Regions from separate parts of the Mesorhizobium sp. M7A.F.Ca.ET.027.02.1.1 genome, predicted to be linked through region 2. Evidence: predicted binding sites of a transcription regulator. Region 2 holds the regulator's gene; the other holds the start of a gene.

Region 1 (4,365 bases), on a different contig from region 2:
ATCCGCGTGTTTCAGCAGCGCAATGCCGAAGCCCTTGCCCTGAAAGTCAGGAGAGACCGCGACGGAAAAGATCATCGCGTGGTCGTCATGCCGTTCCAGCGTGATCAGCCCGGCAAGTCCGCCGCCACTTTCCAACCCCCACACCTCGCCGCCTTCAATGCGCGGCGCATAGTCCTCGGTGACTGGGATCGGCGGTGCGCCTAACAGTGCAGTGTAAGGCGCATAGGCCGCTTCCGTCAGCGAGACGACGGTTTGGAGATCACCGGCAAGCGCTCTTCTGATTTTCATTCAAAAGCTCCAGGCGCCAACCGGTCCGATCACTCCGCCGCTTCGCGCTTGCCTCCGGGGCGCCGCTCCAGCAGTTCCTTGAGGAACTGGCCGGTGTAGCTGCGCTTTTCGCGCACGATGGCTTCCGGCGTGCCGGAGGCAACCAGTTCGCCGCCGCCGTCGCCGCCTTCGGGGCCGAGGTCGAGCACCCAGTCGGCGGTCTTGATCACTTCGAGATTGTGCTCGATGACCACCACCGTGTTACCCTGGTCGACCAGTTCATGCAGCACTTCCAACAGCTTGGCGACGTCGTGGAAATGCAGGCCGGTGGTCGGCTCGTCGAGGATGTAGAGCGTCTTGCCGGTTGCCTTGCGCGACAGTTCCTTGGCGAGCTTAATGCGCTGCGCCTCGCCGCCGGACAGCGTCGTCGCCTGCTGGCCGATATGGATGTAGCCGAGGCCGACCTGCTTCAGCGTATCGAGCTTGTCGCGCACGCCGGGCACGGCGGCGAAGAAGTCGACGCCTTCCTCGACTGTCATGTCGAGCACGTCGGCGATCGACTTGCCCTTGAACACGACGTCGAGCGTCTCTCTGTTATAGCGTTTGCCGTGGCAGACGTCGCAGGTGACGTAGACGTCGGGCAAGAAGTGCATCTCGATCTTGATGACGCCGTCGCCCTGGCAGGCCTCGCAACGGCCGCCCTTGACGTTGAACGAAAAACGTCCGGGCTGATAGCCGCGCGCCTTGGCTTCCGGCAGGCCCGCGAACCAATCGCGGATCGGTGTGAAAGCGCCTGTATAGGTGGCGGGATTCGAACGCGGGGTCCTGCCAATGGGCGACTGGTCGATGTCGATGACCTTGTCGAGGAATTCGAGGCCCTCGATGCGGTCGTGGTCGGCCGGGTGCTCGCGCGAGCCCATGATGCGGCGCGAGGCAGCCTTGAACAGGGTTTCGATCAGGAAGGTCGACTTGCCGCCGCCCGACACGCCGGTGACGGCGGTGAAGGTGCCGAGCGGGATTTCGGCGGTGACGTTCTTCAGATTGTTGCCGCGCGCGCCGACGATCTTCAGGCGGCGGTTCTTCTTCGCTTCACGCCGCACGCCGGGCGTCGCCACTTCGAGCGCGCCGGACAGATATTTGCCGGTGATCGAATTGGGATTGGCCATTACCTGCTGCGGCGTGCCCTGGGCGATGATCTCGCCGCCATGGATGCCGGCGGCCGGACCCATGTCGACGACATAGTCGGCATGCAGGATGGCGTCCTCGTCATGCTCGACGACGATCACCGTGTTGCCGATATCGCGCAGGTGCTTCAGCGTATCGAGGAGGCGGGCATTGTCGCGCTGATGCAGGCCGATCGACGGTTCGTCCAGCACATAGAGCACGCCGGTGAGACCGGAGCCGATCTGCGATGCCAGCCGGATGCGCTGGCTCTCGCCGCCCGACAGCGTGCCGGAATTGCGCGACAGCGTCAGATAGTCGAGCCCGACATCGTTGAGGAAGCGCAGCCGCTCGCGGATTTCCTTCAAGACGCGCACCGCGATCTCGTTCTGCTTGTCGTTGAGCGACGCCGGCAGGTCAGTGAACCACTGGTCGGCCTTGCGAATGGAAAGCTCGGTGACTTCGCCGATGTGCCTGCCGGCGATTTTCACCGCCAGCGACTCGGGCTTCAGCCGATAACCCTTGCAGGCCGGGCAGGGCGTGGCCGACATGAAGCGCTCGATCTCTTCACGCATCCAGGCGGATTCGGTCTCTTTCCAGCGCCGCTCGAGATTGGGAATGACGCCTTCAAAGGTCTTGGTGGTCTTGTAGGAGCGCAGGCCGTCATCATACTGGAAGGTGATTTCGCGCTCACCCGTGCCGTGCAGGATAGCTTCCTTGGCCTCTTCGGACAAATCCTTGAACTTGTCGCCAAGCTTGAAGCCATAGGCCTTGCCCAGCGCTTCCAGCGTTTGAGCGTAATAGGGGGAAGTCGATTTCGCCCACGGGCTGACGGCGCCGTCCCGCAGCGAGATGTTCTCGTCCGGAACGATCAGATTGCCGTCGATGGCACGCTGGCTGCCGAGACCGTCGCAGGTCGGGCAGGCGCCGAACGGGTTGTTGAACGAGAACAGCCGCGGTTCGATTTCCGGAATGGTGAAGCCGGAGACCGGGCAAGCGAACTTTTCCGAGAACAGGATGCGCTCATGCGTCTCGTTCTTCGACTTGTTGACCGAATCCTCGCCGGTCTGGCTGGCATCGAGCGGCTTGTCGGCGAATTCGGCGACCGCCAGCCCATCGGCCAGCTTCAGCGCCGTTTCGATGGAATCGGCGAGCCGCGTCGCCAGATCGCCGCGCACGACGATGCGGTCGACGACGACGTCGAGGTCATGCTTGTACTTCTTGTCCAGCGCCGGCACGTCGGCGATCTCATAGAAGACGCCGTCGACCTTGACGCGTTGAAAGCCCTTCTTCTGCAGCTCCAAGAGTTCCTTGCGGTACTCGCCTTTGCGGCCGCGCACCATCGGCGCCAGGATGAACAGGCGCGTGCCTTCCTCGATCGCCAGCACGCGGTCGACCATCTGCGAAACCGTCTGGCTCTCGATCGGCAGGCCGGTGGCTGGCGAATAGGGGATGCCGACGCGCGCAAAAAGCAGCCGCATATAGTCGTAGATCTCGGTGACGGTGCCGACCGTTGAACGCGGGTTCTTCGAGGTGGTCTTCTGCTCGATGGAAATGGCGGGCGACAGGCCGTCGATCTGGTCGACGTCAGGCTTCTGCATCATCTCAAGGAATTGCCGCGCGTAGGCCGACAGGCTTTCGACGTAGCGGCGCTGGCCCTCGGCATAGATCGTGTCGAAGGCAAGCGATGACTTGCCGGATCCCGACAGGCCGGTCATGACAATCAGGCTGTCACGCGGCAAGTCGAGATCGACATTCTTCAGATTGTGTTCGCGCGCCCCGCGAATGGAAAGATATTTATGGTCGGCCATAGCCGGTCGCCGCCTCAGAATCTGGAATTTCCTGGAATGGCGGGTTTTCCCGGCCATCCCCTATGTAGGTAGTTTTGCCGCCACGTCGAGATACGCCACAATTCCCGACGAGAGCGTTTAAGCGTCTTTCGCGTGAACGGGCAAGCGGAAAGAACAAAGGCCGAACACGCTCCTGACAAAGCTGTGCAAAAACTGACTTGCACGTAACCTCCCGGCGATCACATTTTTCGGTAACCGGCTATTGATGGTTGACGCCACCAGCTGACGGGAGCAGTCTCCAGCAGTCAACGAAGACGGCCGTCTTTCGATGGCCTCGCCGCCCAAAGGCGGCCTGCGAGACGCCGCAGGCATTTGCGATTTGTGCTTCGAATTGACAACAATCGCAACGGACAGAGGAGCGGAGCTATGACGCCACCGGATCGTCCCCTAGGGTTCCAGTTGTCACTGGAGCCTAGGCAGGCATAAGTGCCAGGGTTCAGCGTTTTCGCCAGCCGGCAAACCGTGACCTGCCGTCTCTCGTAAAAATCAGAGACTGCTAGTCGGATCGTCGGCTGAATGCCGCGGTGCATCCGAAATCAAACGCCGGCAGTACACTCCCGGCAAAATTGGATTTGAGATCCAAAAAGGCCCCGTCCGTTTGCCCAAGGCACGGCGGGGCCGTTTTTATTTGGGACTGTCTTGTGGGCGACAGGCGCAGCGCGACGCGCTGTCAGTGGCGCGGCGGCCCGATCGAGCCGGCGCCGACATCGACAGTGATGCTGCCGGAAATCCTGACATCGGTATCGCCGATCTTGAATGTACCGTTCTCGCCGGCTGGCAGCGCATCGTCCGGCTCGGGAGCCGGCTTGGCGATGCGGTAGTCGCCGGTTACGCCGGGAAGGGCGCTTTTTTGCGTCGACGACGAACTGTCGTCGGCAAGTGCCGCGCCGCTGATGAGGGCCGCAATGGCGAGCGCTGCAACGGCGATGACGCGGTGCAATGATCTGGACTGATGAGTGTCGGTCATCCCAGGACTATAGTGGCGCGCCGCCGATGGAACCAGACCGGCATCGTCAAATCTTCGACAACCTGCCGGACGGTCTCCGATCCGGCCCTGGCTTACGCCGCTTTCTTTCGCGTGTCGAAA
Region 2 (10,468 bases):
GTCGAGACGTGGCGTGCGGGCACACAAATGTTGGGCTCGGAAATCTCGACGCAGGTGACCGGCCGCGTCGTCTCGCTCGACCGGATGGAAACTGGCCGTATCCGGCTGACCATCGACGTGACATCGACCGCAAGACCGAAACTGCGCTATGCGCCGGAACGGGTGCGGCTTTCGGCACGCAAGATCCCGGCTGACGTGACCGCAGGCTCCCTCATCACTGGATATGCCAAGCTTTTGCCGCCGACCGGGCCGGTGCGGCCGGACAGCTATGATTTCTCCTTCGACAGCTATTTTGCCGGCATCGGCGGCAGCGGGTTCTTTCTCGGCAACCCCAAGCTTGTCGTCAGCGATGGTGGCGACATGTCGCTGCCGGCCCGAATTTCCTCTAGCGTGGAAAATGCCCGCGAGGCCATCGCCGACCATATCAGGGCGAGCGTCGGCGGCGCCGAAGGCGAGATCGCCGCGGCGCTGATCGTCGGCGTGCGCGCCGGCATTCCCGATGACATCAATGAGGCGATGCGACGTACCGGCATCTACCACATCATCTCGATTTCGGGACTGCACATGGCGCTGGTCGCAGGCACCATCATGGGCTTGCTGCGCGGCGCCTTCGCGTTGTTTCCCGACTTTTCCGCGCGTCGCCCGGTCAAGAAGTATGCCGCCGTCGCCGCACTGTTCTCGATCGCGGCCTATCTCATCATCTCTGGAGTCGTCGTTGCCGCCGAGCGCAGCTTCATCATGCTGGCGGTGATGCTGATTGCCGTGCTGTTCGATCGAGCAGCACTCACCATGCGCAATCTGGCGATCTCGGCGATCGCCGTCATCGTGGTGTCGCCGCATGAGGTGGTCGGCCCGAGTTTTCAGATGTCGTTCGCCGCGACCGCGGCTCTGGTCGGCGCCTATGCCGGCTGGGCCGTTCACCGCGCGGGAAAAGCAAGACCGCCGCCCCCAAAGCGATCCATGCCCGGTTTCCTGACGCGAAAGTTCGTGCTCGCGGCAACCGGCCTTGCCATGACCTCCATCATCGCCGGCAGCGCCACGACGCTGTTTGCCATCTGGCATTTTCAGCGTGTGTCGCCGCTCAGCCTGTTCGCCAATCTGGCGGTTATGCCGATCGTCACCGTCGTCATGTTCCTGGCTGTCGCAAGCGCGCTGCTGATGCCTTTCGGATTGGATTGGCCGGCCCTCTACCTGATGGGCAAGGGTCTGACGGTGATGATCGCCATATCGGGTTGGATCTCCGAACGTTCGCCTGTCGATGCGGTTGGGCTGATTTCGCAGCAATCTGTCCTGCTGGTGACAATTGCCCTGGTCATCGCGACAATGGCGACAACTTGGCTGCGGCTCGCTGCTCTGCCATGCGCGCTGGCAGGCTTGCTGACCGTCTCGGATACGCGCACGCCGGATGTGCTGATCTCGGAGGACGCCCGACTGGTTGCCTTGCCGATCGGCGGTGGCGAACTCGCCGTCAGCCGCGCTCGGCCGAACGAATTCACCGTCGACAACTGGAAACGCGCACTAATATCCGAAACCATCGTCGTGCCGGAGGTGTTCGACAAGGGCGACGGGCAATTCGACGTCGCGGATGCCGTTGAGCTACCGCCGGGATCGCCGTTCTATTGCACCTCAGGCGTCTGCGTGGCCAGGCACACGTCCGGTGCGATCATTGCCTATGTCGAGGACCGCAAGGACACCTGGAAAGCCTGCGGTTTCGCCGAGCTGATCGTCATCAATGACGCCACCGCGTATGACGCCTGTCACAACCCGCTGGTTCTCGTCATCACCAAGCGGCAACTGGCTCGCAAAGGCAGTGCCGCGATCTTCTTCGATCGCCAATCGGCGACCACGCCGGCGACGATCAGCTTCGCCGTGGACAGCCCATACCGGCCCTGGCATGCGCAACGCAAATTCTCGCGCGAGGCGAGGGGGCTGCCACCCTTCAAGAGACCCGAGAAGCCAGTGGCTGAAACGCAGCCGCCTCAGTAGCGGCGGATCAGGCCAACGAGCTTGCCTTGCACCTTGACCCTGTCCGGCCCGAAAATACGGGTTTCATAGGCTGGATTGGCGGCTTCGAGAGCAATCGAAGCGCCCTTGCGGCGGAACCGCTTCAGCGTCGCTTCCTCTTCATCGACCAGCGCCACGATGATCTCGCCGGGGTTCGCCGTGTCGGCATTGCGGATGATGACGGTGTCGCCGTCGAAGATACCGGCCTCGATCATCGAGTCGCCCTTGACCTCCAGCGCATAGTGGGCACCGCCCATGATCATGTCCGGCGGCACCGAGATCGAATGCGTCTGATGCTGGATGGCATCGATCGGCACACCGGCGGCGATACGGCCCATGACCGGGATCGACACGGCGGAGACCGCATCGTCATCATTGCCGGGCGAGGGCATCCGCGAAGGCGCCGGCTTGATCTGCCGGCCAAGGGCACCACCCTGACCGAGACTGCCCTGGATGACGCTTGGCGAAAACTTCTTTGCCGCGTTGAGGCCGGGCGCGATCGAGTCCGGCAATCGCAGCACTTCCAGCGCGCGTGCCCGGTTGGGCAACCGGCGAATAAAGCCGCGCTCCTCAAGTGCGGTGATCAGCCGATGAATCCCGGATTTGGAGGCAAGGTCGAGCGCCTCCTTCATCTCGTCGAAGGATGGCGGAATGCCGCTCTCCTTCAGGCGTTCATGGATGAACATCAGCAGTTCATGTTGCTTGCGTGTCAGCATGGCGGCCCCCAGATTACCTGAAACCAGAATCGAAAAACAAACCCAGAACAAACACTATCTGTTCCAGTTGTGTTCTGCAACCGTTTAAAGTTTAATGAATTTGTTAAGGCTGCTGAAATTATTTGGGCTTGCCAGCGGGTCGCGATCGACAGGCGCCAACCACGGCAATGCGCCTGCTCACATTGAAATCATTATGGTTAATGACCTGTGGCTCATCCTCGACCCAAGGCTTGGCATCATCTGCCGATCGACCTCCACAAGGGACGCTATCAATCTTCGGGACGTTCGTTTGCCGTGAACGAAACGGAGCCAAAACGCCAACGTCTGTTGGCATTTGTGGCTGGAATTCAGCCCTCCGTCATCCGCCGGGCAGTGAGGGCGGCGACGGCAAATCGCGGAGATCGTTGCGTCAGGTAACGGCTTCCTTGACGGCGAAACGCTGGTCCTTCCATGCGCCCGTGCGCAGAATATCCGCCAGCACCTCAACCGCCAGCCACACATCCTTGTAGCCGACATAGAGCGGCGTGAAGCCGAAACGGATGGTCGATGGCGCGCGAAAATCACCGATGACGCCGCGCTCGATCAGCGCCCGCATGATTTGATAGCCGTGATCGTGAAGGAACGACACCTGGCTGCCGCGCCTGGTCGCGTCGCGGGTGGTCTCCAGCGTGAGGCCATAGGCGCCGCACTTTGCTTCGACGAGCTGGATGAACAGTTCCGTCAGCGCGACGCTCTTTTTTCGCAATGCCGCCATGTCGACGTCGTTCCAGATGACAAGCGCGCCTTTGAGCGCCCGCATCGACAGGACCGGCTGGGTGCCGCACAGAAAGCGGCGGATACCGGTGCCGGCAACATACCCCCGTTCGAAGGCAAAGGGCCGCGCATGGCCCCACCAGCCGCTGAGCGGCTGGCTGATATCGCCGTGATGGCGCTGCGCGGCATAGATGAAGGCCGGTGCGCCCGGACCGCCGTTGAGGTACTTGTAAGTGCAGCCGATGGCGAAATCGGCATTTGCCTGATCGAGCTCGACGGGCAGGGCGCCGGCGGTGTGGCATAGATCCCAGACGATCAGCGCTCCGGCCGCATGAGCCTTGCGCGTCAGCGCCGCCATGTCGCGCAGTTCACCCGATTTGTAGTTGACGTGGTTGACCAGCACCACCGCGACGTTTTCGTCGATCAGCTCTTCGATGGTGGGCGCGTCGACGCCCGCGAGGCGCAGCAGGACGCCGTCCCGTGTCGAGGCCACCCCTTCGGCGATGTACAGGTCGGTGGGGAAACTGTCACCCTCGGCGACGATGACCGACCGGCCCGGCCGCATCTCCAGCGCCGCATGCAGCACCTTGTAGATGTTGGTCGACGTCGTGTCGCAGACGACGGTCTGGCCGGCCGCGGCTCCAATCAGGCGTCCGAGTTGATCGCCGAGTTCGATCGGCATCTCGAACCATCCGGCCGTATTCCAGGCTCGGATGAGGTCCTGGGCCCATTCCTGGGTTGCCGCCTGCTGCAGCTCGCCGAAAACGGCATGAGACGCTGCCCCCAGTGAATTGCCGTCGAGATAGATCACCCCCTCCGGCAGAATGAAACGGTCGCGCATGGCCCGCAGCGGATCTGTGGCATCCATCGCTTCGACTGCGGCGAGATCAGGAAATCCACTCATGGTCAGTCAGTCCCCGGTTGTTCGCGAAGGGTGTTCCGCCGCCGCGCGTCGCTGTTTTCATTTCGACGATGTCAGAGCCGGGTGCGGACCGTCCACAGTTCCGGGAACAGCACCACCTCGAGCATCTTCTTCAGATACGAAGCACCCGACGTGCCGCCGGTGCCGCGTTTCAGACCGATAATGCGCTCAACCGTGGTGACGTGGTTGAAGCGCCAGCGGCGGAAATAATCCTCGAAGTCGACCAGCTTCTCTGCCAGTTCGTAGAACATCCAGTAGCGCTGCGGATCGCGGTAAATGGTTTGCCAGGCGACCAGCACCTCTTCATTCTCGGTTCGCGTCTCACGCCAGCCCGTGCGCTTGGCATCGGCACCGATGTCGAATCCGTTGCGCGCAAGCAGCAGCAGCGCTTCGTCGTAGAGCGATGGTTCGGTCAGGATCGCTTCCAGCTTTCCGCTCAGGTCGGGCCGGTGCTTGTGCGGCCCGAGCATGGCCAGGTTGCGGTTGCCGGCCATGAACTCGATGGCGCGATACTGCCAGGACTGGAAACCCGAGGACTGGCCGAGCGCGTCGCGGAACTCGGTGTATTCGCTCGGCGTCATCGTCCGCAGCACATCCCAGGCATTGTTCAGCTGCTCGAAGATCCGCGCAACGCGCGACAGCATCTTGAAGCTCGGCTCGAGCCGGTCGGCGCGGATGGAACGGATCGCGGCGCCGATCTCGTGCAGAGCGAGCTTCATCCAGAGTTCGGAGGTCTGATGCTGGATGATGAACAGCATCTCGTCATGCGCCGATGACAGCGGCGTTTGGGCCTCCAGCACTTTCTCCAGGTGCAGGTAGTCGCTGTAGGACATGCGCTCCTTGAACGACATCTGGGCGCCTTCGGACGCCGGATCGTATGGCTCGCTCAATCGATTTTCTCCGTGCGCAGCCGGAAGCGCTGGATCTTGCCGGTCTGGGTCTTGGGCAGGGCGGCGATGAATTTTACCGATCGCGGATATTTATAGGGCGCGATCATTGCCTTGACATGGTCCTGCAGGCGCTTGGTGGTGAGGGCGTCGGGCGCGACGCCCTGCACCAGCACGACATGCGCCTCGACGATCTGGCCGCGCTCGGCGTCCTCGGCGCCAATGACAGCGCATTCGGCGACGTCCGGGTGCGCCAGCAGCGCCGCCTCGACCTCGGGACCGGCGATGTTGTAGCCGGCGCTGACGATCATGTCGTCGGAGCGTGCGGCGAAATGGAAGAAGCCTTCCTCGTCCTGCGTGAAGGTATCGCCGGTGAGGTTCCAGCCGTCGCGCACGTATTCCTTCTGCCTGTCATCGGCCATGTAGCGGCAGCCGGTCGGTCCGCGCACCGCAAGCCTGCCGGTCGCGCCGCGTGGCACCTCGCGCATCTCGTCATCGACGACGCGCGCCTCGTAGCCGCCCACCGGCTTTCCGGTCGACGCGGGCTTCATGTCGTCAAAACGGTTGGAGATGAAGATGTGCAGCATCTCGGTGGCTCCGATGCCGTCGAGGATCGGCTTTCCGGTCTTTTGTGTCCACTCTTCGAAAACGGGAGCAGGCAAGGTTTCGCCGGCCGAAACGGCGACGCGCAGCGATGACAGGTCCGCTCCTTCATCCATGGCCTTCAGCATGGCGCGGTAGGCAGTCGGCGCGGTGAAAGAGATCGTCGCTTTGTAGGTCTCGATGATGTGGATCATGTTGGGTGGCGTCGCCTGCTCCAGCAGCGTCGCCGCCGCACCGAAGCGCAGCGGGAAGATGGCGAGTCCGCCAAGGCCGAAGGTGAAGGCCAGCGGCGGCGAGCCGACGAAGATGTCGTCCGGCGTCACCTCCAGGATTTCGCGGGCGTAGGCGTCGGCGATGATCAGCAGGTCGCGGTGAAAATGCATCGTCGCCTTCGGAACGCCTGTTGTGCCCGAGGTGAAGCCGAGCAGGGCAACATCGTCGCGGCCGGTGTCGACTGCGGTGAACGTCACCGGCTTGTCGAGAGCGGCACGATCGAGTTCAGCATCATGGTTGGCGGTGCCGTCGAAACCGATGACCTGCTTGAGGAATGCGCTGTCCTTGGCGCAGGCGGTCATCTCGTCCATCAGCCTGGTGTCGCAGAGCGCGACGGTGATTTCCGCTTTGTCGACGATCTTGGCGAGTTCGCCGGCGCGCAGCATCGGCATGGTGTTGACGACCACGGCGCCAACCTTGGTGGCGGCCAGCCAGCAGGCGACCATTGCGGGGTTGTTGGCCGAACGGATCAGCACCCGGTTGCCCGGCTCGACCCCATAATTCTCGACCAGCGCGTGGGCCAGCCTGTTCGTCCAGTCGGACAGTTCCTTGTAGGTGCGGCGGCGGCCATTGCCGATCAGCGCGGTGTGGTCGCCCAGGCCTTTCTCGACCAGCCTGTCGGTCAGTTCGACACCGGCGTTGAGGCGTTCGGGATAGTCGAAGCCGTCGAGCAGGATTTCAGGCCATTGCTCCGGCGGCGGCAGGTGATCGCGCGTGAACGTGTCGATATGCGCTGAAGGCCCAAGCATGTCGCCGCTCTCCTGTCTGCTGGACGGCCAGTGCGCGAGGCGCCTGACCAGTGATCTGAAGGTCCTGCTTTTTTTGAGGAGGCTTCGTGCCGCAAGTCGCGCCTTGCTCGACGCCACCCGAACGGGGTGACCATTTGCAGGCTTCGGGCAGCACAGCAGACCTCCCATTGTCGGCTGTTCGTGCGGGCAGGATCGCACCAGTCGAAATTTGTTTCAAGCCTAAAATGTTTTTGCCCTAGAGCATTGACGCATGGCGTGGCGGTGGCCATTGCTAGCGGAACAGCGATGCCGTTTTTGGGGAAGGGCGCAGATGTTCGAACGTCACATCGTCGATTGGGATGATGCCTATGCCAACGGTGCGAATATCGCCGGCAGCGACCGATGGCCGGCCGCGTGGGTGGAGCCTGCGCAAGCGTTTCGTGACGCACTCTCGGCGCAGGGCCGGGCACGGCTCGACATCACCTATGGCGATGGGCGACGCAATCGGCTCGATCTCTTCCTCCCCAGCGCCACGCCCAAAGGGTTGGTGGTGTTCATCCATGGCGGTTACTGGAAGGCGTTCGACAAGAGTTTCTGGTCGCATCTCGCCAATGGTGCGGTCAGCAGCGGCTTTGCCGTGGCGATGCCGTCCTACACGCTGTGCCCGGACTTACGCATCGCCGGCATCGTCCAGGAGATCGGCGTGGCGATCGGCAAGGCGGCGGCAATGGTCGACGGGCCGCTGATGCTGACCGGACATTCGGCCGGCGGCCATCTTGCCAGCCGGATGGTGACGACAACCACGCCTCTGGCGGACGATGTGGCGCGGCGCGTGCGCCATGTCGTTTCGATTTCGGGTGTCCACGATCTGCGTCCGATCATGCGCACCGAGATGAACGCGATTCTGGCCATCGACGAGGCCGAGGCGTTGGCGGAAAGCCCGGCACTGTTGCGGCCCATGGATGGTGTCCGCATCACCTGTTGGGCCGGTGGTGGCGAGCGCGCCGAGTTCCTGCGTCAGAACGCCTTGCTTGCCAACATCTGGACGGGCCTCGGTGCTGCAACCAGCACCGTGGTCGAGCCCGACCGGCATCATTTCAGCATTGTCGACGGCCTTGCCGATCCGGCCCACCCACTGAGCCGCGCCTTGATATCGGGCTAGCACCGAGATCATTTTCCATTTTTTTATTAATGGTTTGTCTTGTTCTGCTTCAGCGCAGCATCAGTACGCTGCAGGCCTCGCCAGCAGCTGCTGCGGGGGCAAACGGCGCCCGCACGATCAGCCCGTTGGCGTCGGCCAGCATTCTCAGCATCGAGGAATCCTGGATACCGAACGGCGTCGCCACCAGCACGCCGTCATCTTCCCTGACCACGGCTCGGACGTAGTCCTGGCGCAGATCATTGGCCGGCATGGCGGCACCCAACCGCGCCGGACGAATGTCCTGGCGATGATTGCGGCCGCCGAGCCGCGCCAGCAGCGGCTTCAGGAACAATTGCGAGCAGACCAGGCTTGCCACCGGATTGCCGGGCAGGCCGATGCACCTGATATCGCCGAGGCGGCCGAACATCAGCGGCTTGCCAGGACGCATGGCGATCTTCCAGAAGCCGAGCGTCATGCCTTCGCCGGTCAGCACGTCGTGGATCAGGTCGTGATCGCCGACCGAGGCGCCACCAAGCGTCACAATGACATCCGCACCGGCCGCGACCGCTTTTTGCACCAGTTCGGCGATAGCATCCTTGCGATCGGCGGCAATGCCGAGATCGAGCGCGCGGGCGCCGACCGAGTGTGCGGTGGCGGCGACGCCATAGGCATTCGATGAAATGATCTGGTCCGGGCCGAGATCGCTGCCCGGCGGCAGCAATTCGTCGCCGGTGGCGATAATGGCGACCAGCGGCCGTTTCACCACGCTGACCCGAGGATGGTTGGCCGATGCTGCCAGCGACAGTGCCGCCGGGTCGAGCAAGCGGCCTTTTTCCAGCAGCATGTCGCCTGTTGAAAAATCGAGCCCGATGCGGCGGATATTGCGCCATTGCGCCGTTGGCTCGGTCACTTCGATTTCGCCGCCGCCGAGATCGCGGACATTCTCCTGGATGACGATGGTGTCGGCGCCTTCGGGCAGCGGCGCGCCGGTGAAGATGCGCACGGCCTGCGTCTGGCCGACCGTGCCGTCGAAGCCACGCCCAGCCGGCGCCATGCCGATCACCGACAGCCTGGATGGGACCGACGTGACGTCGGCGGCGCGCGCTGCATAGCCGTCCATGGCGGAAGCATTGAAAGGCGGCTGGGTGCGAAGTGCCACGACCGGTTCCGCCAGAACACGATCCACAGCCTCGAACAGGGGAACGCTTTCGCCGGCTAGAGGCGCCGCGCCATCAAGCAGGCGTTCAAGCGCCTCCGCGATAGGAACCAGCGCCATCAGGCGCTCGCCTTGTAGTCACCCGACTTGCCACCGGTCTTTTCGACCAGGCGGATGCCGGTGATGACCATGGCGCGGTCTACTGCTTTGGCCATGTCGTAGATGGTCAGGCAGGCGACCGAAGCGGCGGTCAGCGCTTCCATCTCGACACCCGTCTTGCCGGTGACGCGCGCCAGTGCGGTGACCTTCAGGCCGGGCAAAGCATGGTCGGGCTCGATGTCGACGGAAACCTTGGTCAAAAGCAGCGGGTGGCAGAGCGGGATCAGTTCATGCGTCTTCTTCGCCGCCATGATGCCGGCGATGCGCGCGGTGCCGAGCACATCGCCCTTCTTGGCGTTGCCGGCGAGGATCATCTTCAGCGTCTCGGGCTGCATCGCGACAAAGCCTTCGGCGATCGCCGTGCGCGTTGTTTCGTCCTTGTCGCCGACGTCGACCATGTTGGCCTCGCCCTGCGCGCCGAGATGGGTAAGGCCCGATACCATCGTCAGATGGCCTCGGCCAAAGCCTTGCCTGTCAGAAGCAGGCGCGTCGCCGCGGTGACGTCCTGTTGCCGCATCAGGCTCTCGCCGACAAGAAAAGTGCCGATGTCGCTCTTTTGCAGCCTGAGGCAGTCGTCATGCGAGAAAATACCGCTCTCGCTGACCAGCAAGCGGTCGGCCGGAACCATCGTCGCCAGCCGCATGGAAGTGTCGAGGCTGGTCTCGAATGTGCGCAGATTGCGGTTGTTGATGCCGATCAGCCGCGACGACAGTTTTAGCGCGCGCTGCGTCTCGGTCTCGTCGTGCACTTCGACCAGTGCATCCATGCCGAGTTCGAAGGCCGTCGCCTCGAGCTCGCTGGCCAGGACGTCGTCGACACTGGCCATGATGATCAGGATGGCATCCGCGCCCCAGGCGCGGGCTTCGTAGACCTGATACGGATCGAACAGGAAATCCTTGCGCAGCGCCGGCAGCGCGACGGCGGCTCGCGCCCAGGTGAGAAATTCGGGCGCACCCTGGAAGGACGGTGCATCGGTCAGCACCGAAAGACAGGCAGCACCACCCTTGGCATAGGCCTGCGCCAGCGCCGGTGGATCGAAATCGGCACGGATCAGACCCTTGGAAGGGCTCGCCTTCTTGATCTCGGCGATTAGCGCGAAGGCGCCGGATTTGCGCTTCGCTTCCAG

Evidence for each region. Region 2 encodes LexA, which represses DNA repair genes until DNA is damaged. Its sites were predicted from a motif close to TGTTCNNNNTGTGTTCNG; they were not measured.
Region 1: the regulator LexA is predicted to act here: its motif matches at 3,389-3,406, upstream of uvrA (excinuclease ABC subunit UvrA).

Annotation. Positions count from the first base shown of each region.
Region 1 covers NZ_RZOL01000018.1:26,692-31,056, reverse strand. The annotation lists gene EN749_RS04105 (GNAT family N-acetyltransferase) at 1-288, opposite strand, end outside; gene uvrA (excinuclease ABC subunit UvrA) at 318-3,239, opposite strand; gene EN749_RS04095 (hypothetical protein) at 3,949-4,245, opposite strand; gene EN749_RS04090 (ATP-dependent Clp protease proteolytic subunit) at 4,338-4,365, opposite strand, start outside.
Region 2 covers NZ_RZOL01000165.1:854-11,321, reverse strand. The annotation lists gene EN749_RS18770 (ComEC/Rec2 family competence protein) at 1-1,986, shown strand, start outside; gene lexA (transcriptional repressor LexA) at 1,980-2,720, opposite strand; gene kynU (kynureninase) at 3,130-4,377, opposite strand; gene kynA (tryptophan 2,3-dioxygenase) at 4,449-5,285, opposite strand; gene EN749_RS18750 (AMP-binding protein) at 5,282-6,907, opposite strand; gene EN749_RS18745 (alpha/beta hydrolase) at 7,218-8,048, shown strand; gene glp (gephyrin-like molybdotransferase Glp) at 8,098-9,303, opposite strand; gene moaC (cyclic pyranopterin monophosphate synthase MoaC) at 9,303-9,785, opposite strand; gene trpC (indole-3-glycerol phosphate synthase TrpC) at 9,788-10,468, opposite strand, start outside.